Linked DNA regions of Flectobacillus major DSM 103. The protein of the gene in region 1 interacts with the protein of each later gene in a pairwise test. Links are inferred from orthologs where the notes say so. Each region holds a gene or a part of one and is shown in the gene's direction. Other genes may lie near its edges. The genes, in order: menB and rfaD.

Region 1 (7,457 bases):
TCTAACAAAGGTCTTTTTTTCAAAAATATGATTTAGCTATTTAAGTTAAGAATATCGATGCTATTGCTTACCATTGGCAGATACTGGCAAGAATTACTAATATAACAAAAAAAGTGTCACATTTGGTTATTTTAGTATTCCCAATGCGACACTCTTTTGTGCTAGTATAATCCATTTTTTAGTCTATCCACCCGTCAAAAGTTCTTTCAAGCTCTGAAAGATACCCTTTGTTTCCATGTGGGCGTTTTAGGCTTTTGCCAAACTCATACCAAAGGCCATCGCCAATAGCGAGGTATTTTCCTGTATTTTTAGGTTCTGATTTTAAAGCACTTTCCTGAATAAATTCAGCAATAAATACATTTTGGATAATATTGTTGGCCTCTTCCCAAGTTATCTCACGCACTTCAGGATTTGTACCATTGGTAGTAGTAATACCCTCGGCCTTACGAACGGCATAGTATAAATTTAATTCAAAATTTTGAATCGTTTTATCCTTTCCAATCTTGCGGTAATCCAAGTGAAATGGGGCTTCTTTTTGCGAAGTTTCATAAATAGCTTGAATCAATTCTTGCAAAAAATACTCCCATTCTTCCTGATTTTGAGGTGTACCAGTATGCTGGTTATTAACCGAAATCTCCAAAAAGCTTTGTTCTTCTTCCAAAGCCTTGTTGTTGAATCGGTTGGGGGTTTGGGTTAATAAATTTTGTAAAGGTGCTATCCAAGGCGTATCCAAAAGTCCCTTCCACGCATAATCATCGTTGAGGGTAAAGCCTTCTTCTATAATTTCTTCCTCAGAAAGTTCTTCACGATAAATATAAGCAATCTGAAAATCGACTTCAATTCCTTTTCCACTCGGTTTTGTTTCTAGCAAAATTTGATGAGAAAATGGTGGCGGAATCATATCTGCCGTTTCAAACTTTATAACCAATGACTCTAGTTTCTTAATATCCATTCAGGTAATTATGTTAAATGTATTGCCAGCAATCAACTTTTCAAAATAGTTTTTTGCTCAATTATGCTACAAATTTAAGCTTTTTATAGTTGTTCTTTTATCTATTTTTCCTGTTGGTGTTTCAGAAAAGGCCGAAATTATCAAAATTTGCTTCGGAATTTCATATTTCCCCAGTTTTTCCTGTAAAAAACCCAGGATACGATTTCGCTCTTCTTCTGGCAACTGTGGCAACTCTATTACTACTATTAATTGCTGCCCAAGGCGGTCGTCGGGAATACCATAGGCAAAAAACCGAGGTAGCAATTTTGTTGACAAAACATTTCGAAGAGCTACCTCCAAAACTGCTTCAACCTTTTCTAACTGGATTTTGACTCCACCACTATTAATAATATTGTCGTATCGGCCAATTATACAAAAGTGCGAAGCATCCAAGAGTTCTACTACATCATTGGTAACAATCCATTGATTATTAGAGGCTGGTGCTTTGATACAAAGGCAGCTTCGCTCATCTATTTTCACTTCGACACCCTCCAACACCCTAAAATTAGCGTTAGGCTCTGGTCCGTTGAGTCGGCGAATGGCAATATGCGAAACCGTTTCGGTCATGCCATAGGTACTATAAACAGGAACTAAAAGCTCTTGGATTTGCTGTTGCAATGTATTATTTACACTTGCCCCTCCTACTATTACCGCCTTCATTTGGTTGAGTTTCTGTCTATAAATCACATCATTCTGTAGTATTTTCTGGATTTGCAGAGGTACTAACGCTACAAAATCGTACTGGCATTCAAGATGCTCAATTCCTACAAAAGGGTTACTGGCAGGCTCAACTACCGTCATAGCGAGCCCCAATTCGAGGCCACGTACCAGCATCATTACACCTGCAATATAGGCTATATTTACACAAACCAAAATATGGTCGCCTTGCTGTAGCCCAAATGTTTGCCCCGTTAGTAAGGCACTTTGTTGCATTTGGTAGCGAGTCAGTTGGATAGGCTTGGGAATACCCGTTGAGCCAGAAGTATGCAAAGTAAAAATAGATTCACCAGCTTGCCATTTTTTACAAAAATCTATAGCCATTTGTTCATACTGGCTTTGAGCAACTGGCAATTTTTCAAAAGGATTTATATATAACATATACAAAAATACACATCAATCGGCAAAGTACTTTGCCGATTGATGTGCAAAGAATGTTTTATACTGGTATTCAAACCTAAGCCTTTATCGACAATATACTTTTTGTGGTATCAAAACTTGCTTTATATTGCTTGAGGGCAGTAGCGGCGGGGCCTAGCAATACGCTACCACTGGTATCAAACTCTGAACCATGATTAGGACATTTGAATTTATTTTGGTCAGACAAAAAGTTGATGGTAGTTCCTTCATGTGTACAAGCTTTTGCTACAGCGATATAATCGCCTGTTTTGGTTTTGGCAACAATAACATCGCCCACAATAAGAGCTTTGCCGTTGTCTTTGAGCGTAGCAAAGTCTGAAGCTGTTAAATCAAGCGTAAAATCAATAGTACCTTTCGAGGCAGTGGCATTACCTGTTAGCCCCGTTACAGTGGTAGTACCACCACCAGAAGTAGAACCTCCATTGTTACCAGATGGCGTGGGGTCCGACTTGCTACTACAACCCGAAATACAATTTTGGAGAATAACAGCTCCAACACTAATACCAACTAGCGATAAGAATTCTTTGCGTTCCATAAGCGATTAAGAAGTTTAATGTGTTTTAACTAATAAGGATATTAGAAAGAGTAATTGTCTTTGAGTCAATATTTTATTATTTCTCAAAAACATAATAATTTCTATAATTTTCTATTAATAAACAATGATGTAGCTATATTAAATGTTGATACATATTTTTTAACAAAATCTTTTTCACTGTATATTGCTCAAAACAATGCGTCTATTTTAGAAGTTAATTCAAGACACAATCACTATACACAGTAAGAAATTATGCTTTGATCGAGGATTTATCGAGCTATATTCATCTTTTGAAAAGATAATTCCCCTATTTTTGTAAGCTAATCAAGAGGCACAAAGTGTTTTTTACTATAAAAAATCACAAAAACAGATAGTCTATCTAAAATCAAAGCCCTTGATAAATAAAAATTCTCTGTGGTGTATTTTTGTAGTAAAAATATTTTGCAATAGCATTTTTATTCACAACTATGTCAGACGATAAATTTATTAATCCTATTAATAAGGATAAAGTTGCCGAAAATCCAGGTTTGTTACCTTATGCTCATACAGCAGGAAGTGCCGTTATTAAGCCTGAAGATATGGGCAAAACCAAAGGGCGTTCTGTAACAGCCATGCGTCAGCAAACCGACCGCCAAATGAACCAGTTGTACGAACAAATGGAAACCTTGGCAAAACAGGCCAAAGCATTGGCTCAAAGACGTGAGATTTCGGAAAGAATATATGATGCTGCCATTGGCTTTGAGCCTATCATCAACGAAACCTACTACATGTACGAGAAAGAAGATGGTTCAGATTTGTTATCTTTGGTAGCACCTCACGAATGGGGACGTTCCTTTAAGTATTCAAGGTATTTGGCCAAGGTATTGCTACTAGCCGACCACACTTGGGACGTTACCTACAACGAAGCTTTAGATCAAGAAGAACAATAAAAGATTGTAAATAAAGGGTATTAATGAAGTGTCAATTACCGAAATTATTGGTCTAATAATGAGACATTTTCACAATTAGCACTCATAGCGAATACTCCTACATTCAACAATTACACGTTTAGTCAATTACTTAATTATACAATATACTTATGATACAGTGGGAAACCATCAAGGAATATCAAGAGATTTTGTTTCAATTTAACGAAGCAGGTATTGCCAAAATCTCTATCAATCGTCCGCATGTGCACAATGCTTTTACGCCCCTTACGGTAAAAGAAATGATTGATGCCATGAATATTTGTCGTGACGAAGAACGTATTGGTGTTGTGATTTTGACAGGTGAAGGAGGACGTGCCTTCTGTAGCGGAGGCGACCAGTCGGTACGTGGACACGGCGGCTATATTGGTACAGACCATGTACCTCGTTTGAATGTACTCGATTTACAAAAACTTATCCGCTCTATTCCTAAGCCTGTGGTGGCTATGGTAGCAGGTTGGGCTATTGGTGGTGGACACGTTTTGCACGTAGTTTGCGACCTGAGTATTGCTGCAGATAACGCTCGTTTTGGACAAACTGGCCCTAATGTGGGTTCGTTTGATGGCGGTTTTGGTGCTTCATATTTGGCACGAGTAGTTGGTCAGAAAAAAGCAAGAGAAATCTGGTTCCTTTGCGACCAATACGATGCTCAAGATGCCCTTCAAATGGGATTGGTCAACAAAGTTGTACCACTAGACCAACTCGAAGAAACCACAGTAGCGTGGTGTCATAAAATACTAGAGAAAAGCCCATTGGCTCTAAGAATGTTAAAGTCGGCTTTCAATGCCGAGCTAGACGGCCAAGCGGGTATTCAGGAGTTGGCAGGTAACGCTACATTGTTGTATTACCTTTCCGACGAAGCTAAAGAAGGTAAAAATGCTTTCTTGGAAAAAAGAAAGCCAGACTTTAGCAAGTTTCCAAAGTTTCCATGATAAGCAAAATAGCGTATCCAATAAACATGAGTCATCCCAAATTTTGGAGCTAGGATTATTATCCAACTGTTATCAAAAAAAGCGGTCGAAAAACAATTTTCGACCGCTTTTTTGATATTAATCTATTGGATGACGCTAATTTTTAGACACATCATATTACGTCTCTAATTGCGGCAAGGTATACATAAAAAATAATCACTCATTCCCTCAATCTTAATCTATTAATGTTTTGTTGTTATTCCTGAAAGTTATCAGGTTGCCAATCAATATAATAGCATATTGCCAAAAAAATAACTGTTATGTATATCAACCTTTTCGGCCAAATAGGTGTCATTATCACTAAATGGTTTATCCTTGTTTCTATAAAAAACTATAACAAGAAAGTATTTTTATTCGTTAAGTATCTCGATATTTCTTTTAGTTTTTAGGAATAAATCCATAATTTTCAGCCGTCAAAAAACATTTATCGCCAGAAGCACTATGCTAAAGGCTTATTTCAACCTTACACAACAAATGAACTATTGGTTAGTAAAATCTGAGCCTTTCAAATATTCTTGGGATAATTTTGTAGAACAAAAAGTAGGAATGTGGGACGGTGTCCGTAATTATCAAGCTCGCAACAATCTAAAGGCTATGCAATTACACGATTTGGTATTGTTTTACCATTCCAACGAAGGCGTAGAAGTAGTTGGTATAGCCAAGGTGGTTCGTGAGCATTACCCCGACCCTACCGCCGATGACGACAAGTGGGTGGTGGTTGACCTTGCTCCTGTTGAAAAACTCCCTAAATCCGTTACCCTAAAACAAATCAAGAATGACGAACGTTTACAAAACATGGCTCTCATCAAACAATCTCGTTTATCTGTTACGCCCGTGCGACCAGAAGAGTTTGACATTATTATAGGATTGGCTCATGAGTAATCCATGTTTGTGTTATGTCTCATCACTAATCAATCCATAAGAAATCTTATGAAAAACATATTAGTAATTTGTTTATTATTTTGCTCGACGCTCATTTCAGCCCAAAGCATCAAAAGGATCGAAATCCCTTTGCCAACCAACTCTACCGAATACTTTACCATTCCTTTGCAAAAACAAGGCCTTTTGGTTTTATCACAAATCACCAAAACGCAGTTTAGTTTGATTCGCTTTGATACCAACCTCGAAAAAGTATGGTCAATTAATGGTACTATCGACGGCAATCTGGACTATGTAAAGCACTCATTCGATGGCAAGAATATTTACTTACTTTTTAGCCGTTACAGAAGTAATGTATATGAAGTAATTAAGGTAAACTTGGGGCCTGGCTTTATCGAAAAATTTCAGATAGTTTCGGTAGACCGAATGGAAGTGTCTGATTTTCAGGCTGTAAATGCGTCTATTTTTATTGCAGGAGTAGTTAATTCCCAGCCTGTTATTTTATTTACCGACCTCAATGCCCGCAAAACCAAGGTGTTGCCTTCTGCTTTGAAAAACCAAGCCGAAATCCAATCGATGGAGCTTGATACAACTACCAATATTGTGAATGTAACTTATGCGGTGGGTACTCGTGGCAAAAACTTTCAATTGGTTGTAAAATCTTTTGATGAAGAAGGCAAATCTATCAATCAAATTGTGATGGATACCCAAGACGATTTTGCCATGATGAACGGCCGTCTTAATCTCTTGACCGACAGCACACAAGTGATGTTTGGTACGTATGGTCATAAAAATACCATTGGAACATCGCGTGGGCCAACCTCACAAGGAATTTATTTTAGTAAGCTCCTGGACAACGAAGTTACCGACCTGAAGTTTCATAGCTTTACCGATTTTAAAAATTTCTTCAATTACCTAAGCGATAAACAACGGCTGAAACAAGAGAAGAAAATCCAAGACAAAAAAGATAAAGGCGAAGATTTACGCTTGGATTACCGTTTGCTGGTGCATGATATTATCAAAAAAGATGATAAGTATATCTTGGTGGCCGAGGCGTTTTATGCTGATTATAAATACAATAATTACAACGGCTTTGGTAGTCCTTATGGATACAACAGCTTCTTTGGTAGCCCCTGGAACACCTTCTATAATCCTTATCGCTGGGGTTGGGGCTATTATGGGCTTTATTCGCCATTTAGTAGTTATTATAGCCCGTGGGGATATGGCAACCGCTATTATGGCAACCAGCAAGTGTTTGATGGCTGGATTTATACCCATGCTATTGTAGCAGCATTTGACGAGAAAGGAAATTTGCTTTGGGACAATAGTATTCCGTTGAAAGATGTAAAAGAGCCAAAACTTATTGAAAAGGTTCAGGCTTCTATTGATGGCGACAATATCACCCTGACTTACAGCAACAAAGGGCAAATTTATACCAAAACCATTATGCGTGACAAAACCATAGGTGAGCTAAGCCAGAAATCTATAGATACCCAAAACGATGGCGATGTAGTAAAAAGAACTACCTCCGACCAAATTGATTTTTGGTACGACAAATACTTTATTGCCTCTGGTTATCAACGTATTAACAACGATTCTGAAAATGCCAAACGTAATGTATTTTATATAAATAAAGTGTCATTTTAGTTTTGAGCGTTAGTCACAAGTCTTTTTTGTAACTTTGTAGCGATACTCATCTGAGTATCGCTTTTTTATTCATCAAAATCCCTATACAGGGACACATTTCAAACAATAGATTACTTTGAAGTCGGAAATAATCAAACTTGAAACGCCACAAAATTGGCAAGCCTACCAACTTATAGATTCGGGTGGTTTTGAAAAGCTAGAAAAATTTGGTAATTATATTCTTCGTCGCCCCGAGCCACAGGCTGCCTGGGACAAGTCACTTTCTGACTTAGAATGGCAAAATCAAGCCCATGCTTATTTCAAAAAAGACAAAGGTTCGCAAGAAAAGGGAG
Region 2 (7,515 bases), 1.7 Mb from region 1 along the record:
TGAATTTGGGCATTATTTTACCGCAAGATTCTACAAAATTCGTACGACATTACCTTATTATATACCGATGTGGCTGAGTGCTCTTGCCATGAGTATTGGTACATTGGGGGCAGTGATTCGTATTTTAGACAAAACCCGTACACGCAAACAGTATTTTGATATTGGTATTGCGGGGCCATTGGCAGGCTTTGTAGTAGGTTTTGGGGTATTGTGGTATGGATTTAGTCATTTGCCTGCTATCGACTATATTTTCAAAATACATCCCGAATATGTTAAGTATGGATTGAATTATGCTCATGAAATGTCCAAAAATGCCAATTTGCTTAATGGACAGATGGTTTTGGGTGATAATTTATTATTCATGTTTTTCAAGGAGTTTGTGGCTGACCCAGTACTTTTACCGCCCAATTTTGAAATAATGCACTATCCATTGCTTTGGGCAGGTTATCTATCTTTGTTTTTTACAGCATTAAATCTTTTTCCAATTGGACAGCTCGACGGCGGACATATTTTGTATGGTCTTATTGGTAAAAAGAAATTCAATATTGTAGCTCCCGTTATTTTTATATTGTTTGTTTTTTATGCTGGTATTGGTATGTTTACGGTAGCCGACATCAAAGCAATAGGGCAGGCCAATGCAGCTTATACTTCCGATACCGATTTCTTTTTGTGGCTTATGGTATATGTATATTTTTTGAGGGTTTGTTTTTCAAAGCTTTCCGAAAACCCGCTCAACGCTTGGGTATTGGCTTTGGCTGTAGTTGTTATTCAGCTTGGGATGAGCGCTATTCCTTATTTTGAGCATGTTCAAGGCTTTTCGGGCTTTTTCCCTTTTGCTTTTTTATTAGGTCGTTTTTTGGGAGTGTACCATCCCGACGTAGAAGTAGATGAGCCTTTAGATTTGAAAAGAAAGCTATTAGGCTGGTTTGCCTTGGTGGTATTTGTGCTGTGTTTTACACCACATCCATTTATGTTGATAGACGTTTCAGCCAAATAAATAGGGGATATAAAAGGTATAGCAATAGCCTCACAAAATTTATGTAGGTGATTTTGTTGCTGAAAATAATATCAGTATTTTCACTCAAAATTCACTTTATGTAAAAAATATGCTAAATAAAATATTAATTTTTATATTTAAGGCTCTTGGTTGGAAATTGTCTGGCCACGTACCCATTACGGTTTCACAAAGTATTATTATTGTTGCACCTCATGCTAGCTGGGTAGATTTTCCGCTTGGCTTGTGTGCCAGAGCTGCCATTCGGCTCAAAATCAGTTATTTGGGTAAAGCAGAACTCTTTAAGCCACCGTTTGGATGGCTATTCTCTTGCTTGGGAGGGTATCCTGTCGACCGCTCTAAGCATAACAATATGGTGGATGCGGTCGTAAATTTGTTTCGAGCCAACCAACAACTTCATATTGCGATTGCCCCCGAAGGCACACGTAAAGATGTAACAAAGCTCAAAACAGGCTTTTATTATGTAGCCAAAGGAGCTAATATTCCGATAATAATGGTTGGTTTTGATTATCCTCGTAAAACAGTGTTTATCAGCAAACCTTTTTATCCGACCAATAATATAGAAGCTGATTTTGACGAAATAGCGAAGTTTTATAACAATATCGAAGGAATACAGAAAAGTTGGATTAAAGAAACAATACACAAAAGCATAAAGTAAAGATTCGGCTAACAACTTCATGAAGTGGTTAGCCTTTTTTATTATTAGGAATCAATAACTACAAGTCATTAATTTATAATTTGTGAGTATTCAAATAATCCACCATCAAGCTTCCCGCTTTTTCAGAAGCCCCTTTTTCGCCTAGAATACGGATAATCTCGGCATAGCCTTCTAGTTGTTCTTGGCGAGTTGTAAGATTAATCGTAATTTTCTCTAGCTCAATTTTGAGATTTTCGGCGGTTAAATCATTTTGAATCAGCTCAGTAACAACTTTTTTCTGAGCAATCAGATTGACCAGCGAAATAAAAGGTACTCGAATCAACCGTTTGGCAATTGCATACGAAATACCGCTAGTTTTGTAGCAAACCACCTGAGGAATATTCAACAAGGCTGTTTCGAGGGTGGCTGTACCCGAGGTAACCAAGGCCGCTTCAGCTACCGACAATAAATTATAAGAATCGTCGTAAACAATTTTGATAGGAAAAAGCGACTGCCAACGAGCGTACAACTCTTTGGGAAGATTAGAAACACCCGCTACAACAAACTGATAATCAGGGAAATTGTAAGCTTGAGTTACCATCAAAGGCAACATCTTGGCTACTTCCTGATAGCGACTTCCTGGCAAGAGGGCAATAATAGGTTTTTGTCCTACACGGGCTTCTTTTCTAAAATTAGGATTAGGCTGAAAATTGGCAATAGCATCGAAAAGTGGATTGCCCACATAATCGACATCGTAATCAAATTTTTTGAAAAAATCTTTTTCAAAAGGGAAAATTACAAACATTTTATCGACGTACTTTTTGATATTCAAAGCACGAGATTGGTTCCAAGCCCAAACTTTAGGAGAAATATAATAAAAGGTTTTGAAATGATTCTTTTTAGCAAATTTGGCTACACGCATATTAAAACCCGCATAATCAATCAAAATAACCACGTCGGGCTGAAAAGCGGCAATATCTTTTTTACAAAATGAAAGTAAACCAATAATAGTAGGAAGGTTTTTGATTACCTCGGCAAATCCCATAAAAGCAATATCCTGATAATGCTTTACCAAAGTAGCTCCAGCACTTTGCATCATATCGCCACCCCAAGCTCGAATATCGGCCTGAGGGTCTTTCTGTAAAATGGCTTTAATGAGATTAGAACCATGCAAATCGCCCGAACGCTCACCTGCAATAATGTAGTATTTCATTGTGTTTAGCAAATAAGCCAAAGGCTACAAACATTGGGGGTATTGCCCTTGCTTATAGCCTATAGCATTGAGATTTTACTCACCGTAGTATTTTACAGAATTCTTTGGCGTTTCAATCAATTCGATACAATGTAATTTTCCATCAGGAATCACTGCGTCGAGTTTTGGAGCTAAGATTTTCCAGATTTCCATTGCAAAGATTTCGCAACTCGCCATTTTGCCTTGCATAAAATCTACGTCGAGATTAAGGTTTTTGTGGTCAACACGCTCAATAATTTCATCTTTGATAATCTGACTCATTACTTTCATATCAATGACAAAACCTGTGTCGGGGTTAGGGATACCTTTCACCGTAACGATGAGCTCAAAATTATGTCCATGCCAGTTGACATTGGCACAAGGACCAAATACCTCACGATTCTTTTCCTCGGTCCAATTAGGATTATACAGCCTGTGAGCGGCGTTGAAATGTTCTTTACGAACTACGTAAACCATTTGTTTTCAGTTAATTTATTCGTTTTGCGGGAAGCATAAAAAGCTAGCGGCTATTTCTGTATTATTCCTAGAAAAGTATAGCGGATAACTTTTAACAATCACGGCAAAACTACGGGATTATATCAGCAAAATCGCTGTTGTTGGAGTTGGGAAAACGTAGCAAAACCAACGTATTTTTTAAAAACACAAAGGTAAGGTCTTTTAGTTTCACAAAAAAGTTTAATGAAAACAATCATTTTTTCAGACTCTTTAATTAGTTCAATTTATTTGACTATTTTTAGGTATGTCTTTGCTGAAAATCAGAGTATTGCTATATTGCTATAAAAATAGCCCTAAAGGGATTCTTGGAAAGTTTATATTTTTTCAAAGTTAAGTGTATTGGTTTTTCGCAAACCATTAGGTACTTTTGCTTACTTTTTCCATGAATAATACTAATATTCGTATTTATGGCTCAAGCTTATGTATCGGTTTTGTTATACTAATAAGTATAATTTAAGTTCAGTTGCTGTACATTAGTATATATATCCTCCTTACTTCTATTATAGGATTTTGACAATATAGATTTATTGATAGACTATTCAACTTTTTTTAGCATATTTACATATTCCAAAACCACTCAATTAGTTTCTATTTATGATTATTGTTACAGGTGCCGCAGGGTTTATTGGAAGTTGTCTGATTCAACGCTTGAATCAGGATAATTTTAATTACATCATTGCTGTTGATGATTTTTCCGACGAGCAAAAAAATAAAAATCTTGAAGGGAAAAAAATTCAAGAGCGTGTTGACCGTGAACACTTTTTTGAGTGGCTAGAGGATAATTACCAAGAGGTTGAGTTTTGTTTTCATATTGGGGCCAGAACCGACACCACCGAGTTCAATGTTGATATTTTCAATAAACTGAACTTGAATTACTCAAAAAAGATTTGGAAAAAATGTCATGATTACCAAATTCCATTGGTGTATGCCTCGTCGGCGGCTACTTATGGAATGGGCGAGCATGGATACGACGACAACGAAACGTTGATTCCGCAATTGAAGCCTTTGAATCCTTATGGCGATTCAAAAAACGACTTTGATATTTGGGCTTTACAACAGCAAGAAACACCTTTCTTTTGGGCTGGCCTCAAATTTTTTAATGTCTATGGCCCCAATGAGTTTCACAAAGGACGTATGGCATCGGTGATTTGGCATACTTTTAACCAAATCAAGAAAACAGGAGGTATGAAGTTGTTCCGTTCGCACAATCCCGAATACCGTGATGGCGAGCAGATGCGCGATTTTGTGTATGTAAAAGATGTGGTAGAAGTTTGTATGTTTTTGATGCACCACCGTCGTAATTCGGGTATTTATAACCTTGGGTCGGGTACAGCCAGAACATTCTTGGATTTGGCCAAAAATACTTTTACTTCTTTAGGCTTAGAACCTAATATTTCTTTTGTTGATACTCCTGAGGATATTCGTGATAAATACCAATATTTTACCGAAGCTAATATGGCTAAGTTGAAGTCAATTGGTTATGAAACACCTTTTCATACTTTGGAGGAAGGTATTGCTGACTATGTGAAAAATTATTTGGCAGAGGAAAAATATTATTAATTTGGATAAAACTTTACCAATAGGCCGTTAGCATTCGTTTGCTAGCGGCTTTTTTATTTAGTGATTTAGTGATTTAGTGATTTAGTGATTGTGATTTAGTGAATTGTGATTTAGTGAATTGTGATTTAGTGAATTGTGATTTAGTGAATTGTGATTTAGTGATTTAGTGAATTGTGATTTAGTGAGTTGTGATTTAGTGATTTTGTTGGATTTGCTTATTTTTGAACCGTTTAATCAATAATTATCTTTTTTTTTAAAAAAAGACAATTACCTTGTGTTTAGTTTTATAAATGATGTTAATCAGCATTAGTGTGTTATTTATCAGGCTGTTATAAGTGCTTGATTGTGAAAATTGGAATACGTAAACTTAAAATGAAGTACTAAATTACAGTTTGGAAAATGAAAAATATTAATACAGTATTAATTATAATAGATATTCAAAATGACTATTTTGAGGGCGGAGCAGCACAACTTGTTAGTCCTGACCAAGCAGGTAGCAATGCTCAGTTGTTACTTGAACATTTTAGGAAGAAAAACTTACCCATTATTCATATTCAACATATTGCAAACCGCCCCAATGCTACATTTTTTATTCCCGATACCATAGGGGCAGCCATTCATGAGAGTGTAAAGCCAACAGAGAAAGAAATTGTTATTGTAAAACATTATCCAAATAGTTTTCGAGAAACTAATCTATTAGCCTATTTAACTTCCCAAAAAATAACGGATTTGGTGATTTGTGGTATGCAAACACACATGTGCGTAGATGCAACAACAAGAGCGGCCAAGGACTTTGGGTTTAATTGTATCGTTGTAGGTGATGCCTGTGCTACCAAAGACCTAGCAGTAAATAATACTAAAGTCAAAGCCGCCGATGTGCAAACTGCATTTTTAGCAGCTTTGAGTTATTTCTATTCAACTGTACAAACAACAGAAGAATATCTGAGTATAAATAGCTAACGGAAGTAAATACAGTATTGTGCAGCTTGGTTTGTTGGGTATTTGAGAATTTATGAATGATTAGTATAACATAAGTATAGGAATATCCAGAATATTGCCTCAATACAGGTAATGGTGTAATACCTATTCATTTATCGTCTTTTGGGGATAAAATATTAAAAAATAAATTAACTCAATAACCTTCAAAACCAGCTACAGTATGTTTTACAAAATCAAAAAAAGCGATACCCTCGCTAAAATAGCCAATGCCTTCAGTTTGCCTGTAGAACTGATTATTGCGTATAACCCTTCTATTAAAAACCCCAATTTGATATACGAAGGACAGCTAATTCATATTCCAAATATAGAAGATATTCCAGAGAATAACTTTGATTTTGTAACCTTAACGCCACTTGAAAGGGTTAATAGAGCAAAATCTGTAATAGGAAAAGGCATTAGATATGAGTTAGGAAAAGGTGGTAGAGATGAAAAATATCATTTGCCTACTAAAGATAATCTCTGCGATTGTAGTGGCTTTGTGTGTTGGGTTTTAGGGCTTTCTCGTAAAACGGATATTCCATTTTACAAAAAACATGGAGGTTGGATTTATACTGATTCTATGGTAGATGATATTAATAGCCAAACAGGAATTTTTGAACGTTTAAGTGTTCCCGAAGTTGGTTGTATCGTTGTGTATGATGCGGGAAAAAACATAGGGCATGTTGGAATTATTTCGGAAGTAGAAAATGGTGCAATGAAAAAAGTAGTTCACTGTAGCTTGGGTAACGATAAGAAATATTCTGATGCAATTCAAGAAACTCTTCCTAATGTATTTGATAGATCTGATACTGTTTGGGGGAGATATGTTGGCTAAAAAGTCTGTATTACTGAGGTACGATTTATGAAATTTTAGTCAAATATTGAACGAAATTATGCCTCTCCACGTCGGCAGTACCAATAACCGAGAATACATAAAATAACTGTAATATGAAGACATGGATAACAATATTCTTTCGAGCTATAGCGGTAATTATTATTCTTGTATTACCATTTTTACCCATTACTGAAAGCTTTTTTCTTCCCGAAAATCAGGTCAACTATGATACCTTTAGCCAATATATAGTACTTTGTGTAGGTATTATTGCTATTGGATTTGGGCTTGTGTACTTCCTAAAAAAAACAAATAGCTTTTCAGGATGGCTGTTTTTTATGATTGGCATGATTGCGATTTTTCCATTACATCTGGGAGCTCCGCGAGAAGATGCTCAACTGCTTACTTTTTCTGCAATTGAAAAATTTAGGTATGGAATGCTACTAATAGCAGTATTGTTGTTGGTGCTTGGCGGGCTCAAGATTTTGGCAGATTTTAAAACAACTTTAGGTAAAATCACTATAGCAATTTTGGCTATTACAGTATTGCTCAATATTTGGGATAATTTCAGTTCCTTTATTTTTAGTTCAAAAATGCAAGATTGGACAGCATCAGGCAAAAATGCAGACGATTTTACCAAGCAGTTTGATTATAATATTCATTGGCGTACAATAGCGAGAGTGTTGTTATATATATCAGCAGTACTTATTGCATTTGTTCTTACAACATATACCCAAATAAGAAAG

The links.
Region 2: the proteins of menB (region 1) and rfaD interact in binary tests that used the Escherichia coli proteins (3 or more experiments, as listed by UniProt). The link is inferred for Flectobacillus major DSM 103 from one-to-one orthologs.

The regions. Positions count from the first base shown.
Region 1 is NZ_KE386491.1:1,813,088-1,820,544, reverse strand. Bases 2,880-5,650 are described here. They hold menB (1,4-dihydroxy-2-naphthoyl-CoA synthase), read left to right. Parts: upstream 2,880-3,741; coding sequence 3,742-4,560; downstream 4,561-5,650. Other genes in these bases: FLEMA_RS0109455 (sulfur globule family protein), read left to right, coding at 5,530-5,650; FLEMA_RS0109460 (EVE domain-containing protein), read left to right, coding at 5,074-5,481; FLEMA_RS0109475 (DUF2452 domain-containing protein), read left to right, coding at 3,131-3,592. Outside these bases: FLEMA_RS0109495 (TolB-like translocation protein), read right to left, coding at 1-1; FLEMA_RS0109490 (hypothetical protein), read right to left, coding at 179-952; FLEMA_RS0109485 (AMP-binding protein), read right to left, coding at 1,019-2,032; FLEMA_RS0109480 (QcrA and Rieske domain-containing protein), read right to left, coding at 2,166-2,663; more of FLEMA_RS0109455, read left to right, coding at 5,651-7,125; FLEMA_RS0109450 (class I SAM-dependent methyltransferase), read left to right, coding at 7,241-7,457. UniProt on the Escherichia coli protein: Converts o-succinylbenzoyl-CoA (OSB-CoA) to 1,4-dihydroxy-2-naphthoyl-CoA (DHNA-CoA).
Region 2 is NZ_KE386491.1:156,462-163,976, forward strand. Bases 3,148-5,976 are described here. They hold rfaD (ADP-glyceromanno-heptose 6-epimerase), read left to right. Parts: upstream 3,148-3,993; coding sequence 3,994-4,959; downstream 4,960-5,976. Other genes in these bases: FLEMA_RS0102655 (6-pyruvoyl trahydropterin synthase family protein), read right to left, coding at 3,148-3,360; FLEMA_RS0102665 (cysteine hydrolase family protein), read left to right, coding at 5,359-5,919. In the rest of the region: FLEMA_RS0102640 (site-2 protease family protein), read left to right, coding at 1-997; FLEMA_RS0102645 (1-acyl-sn-glycerol-3-phosphate acyltransferase), read left to right, coding at 1,107-1,673; lpxB (lipid-A-disaccharide synthase), read right to left, coding at 1,747-2,865; more of FLEMA_RS0102655, read right to left, coding at 2,941-3,147; FLEMA_RS0102670 (LysM peptidoglycan-binding domain-containing protein), read left to right, coding at 6,119-6,772; FLEMA_RS0102675 (hypothetical protein), read left to right, coding at 6,886-7,515. UniProt on the Escherichia coli protein: Catalyzes the interconversion between ADP-D-glycero-beta-D-manno-heptose and ADP-L-glycero-beta-D-manno-heptose via an epimerization at carbon 6 of the heptose.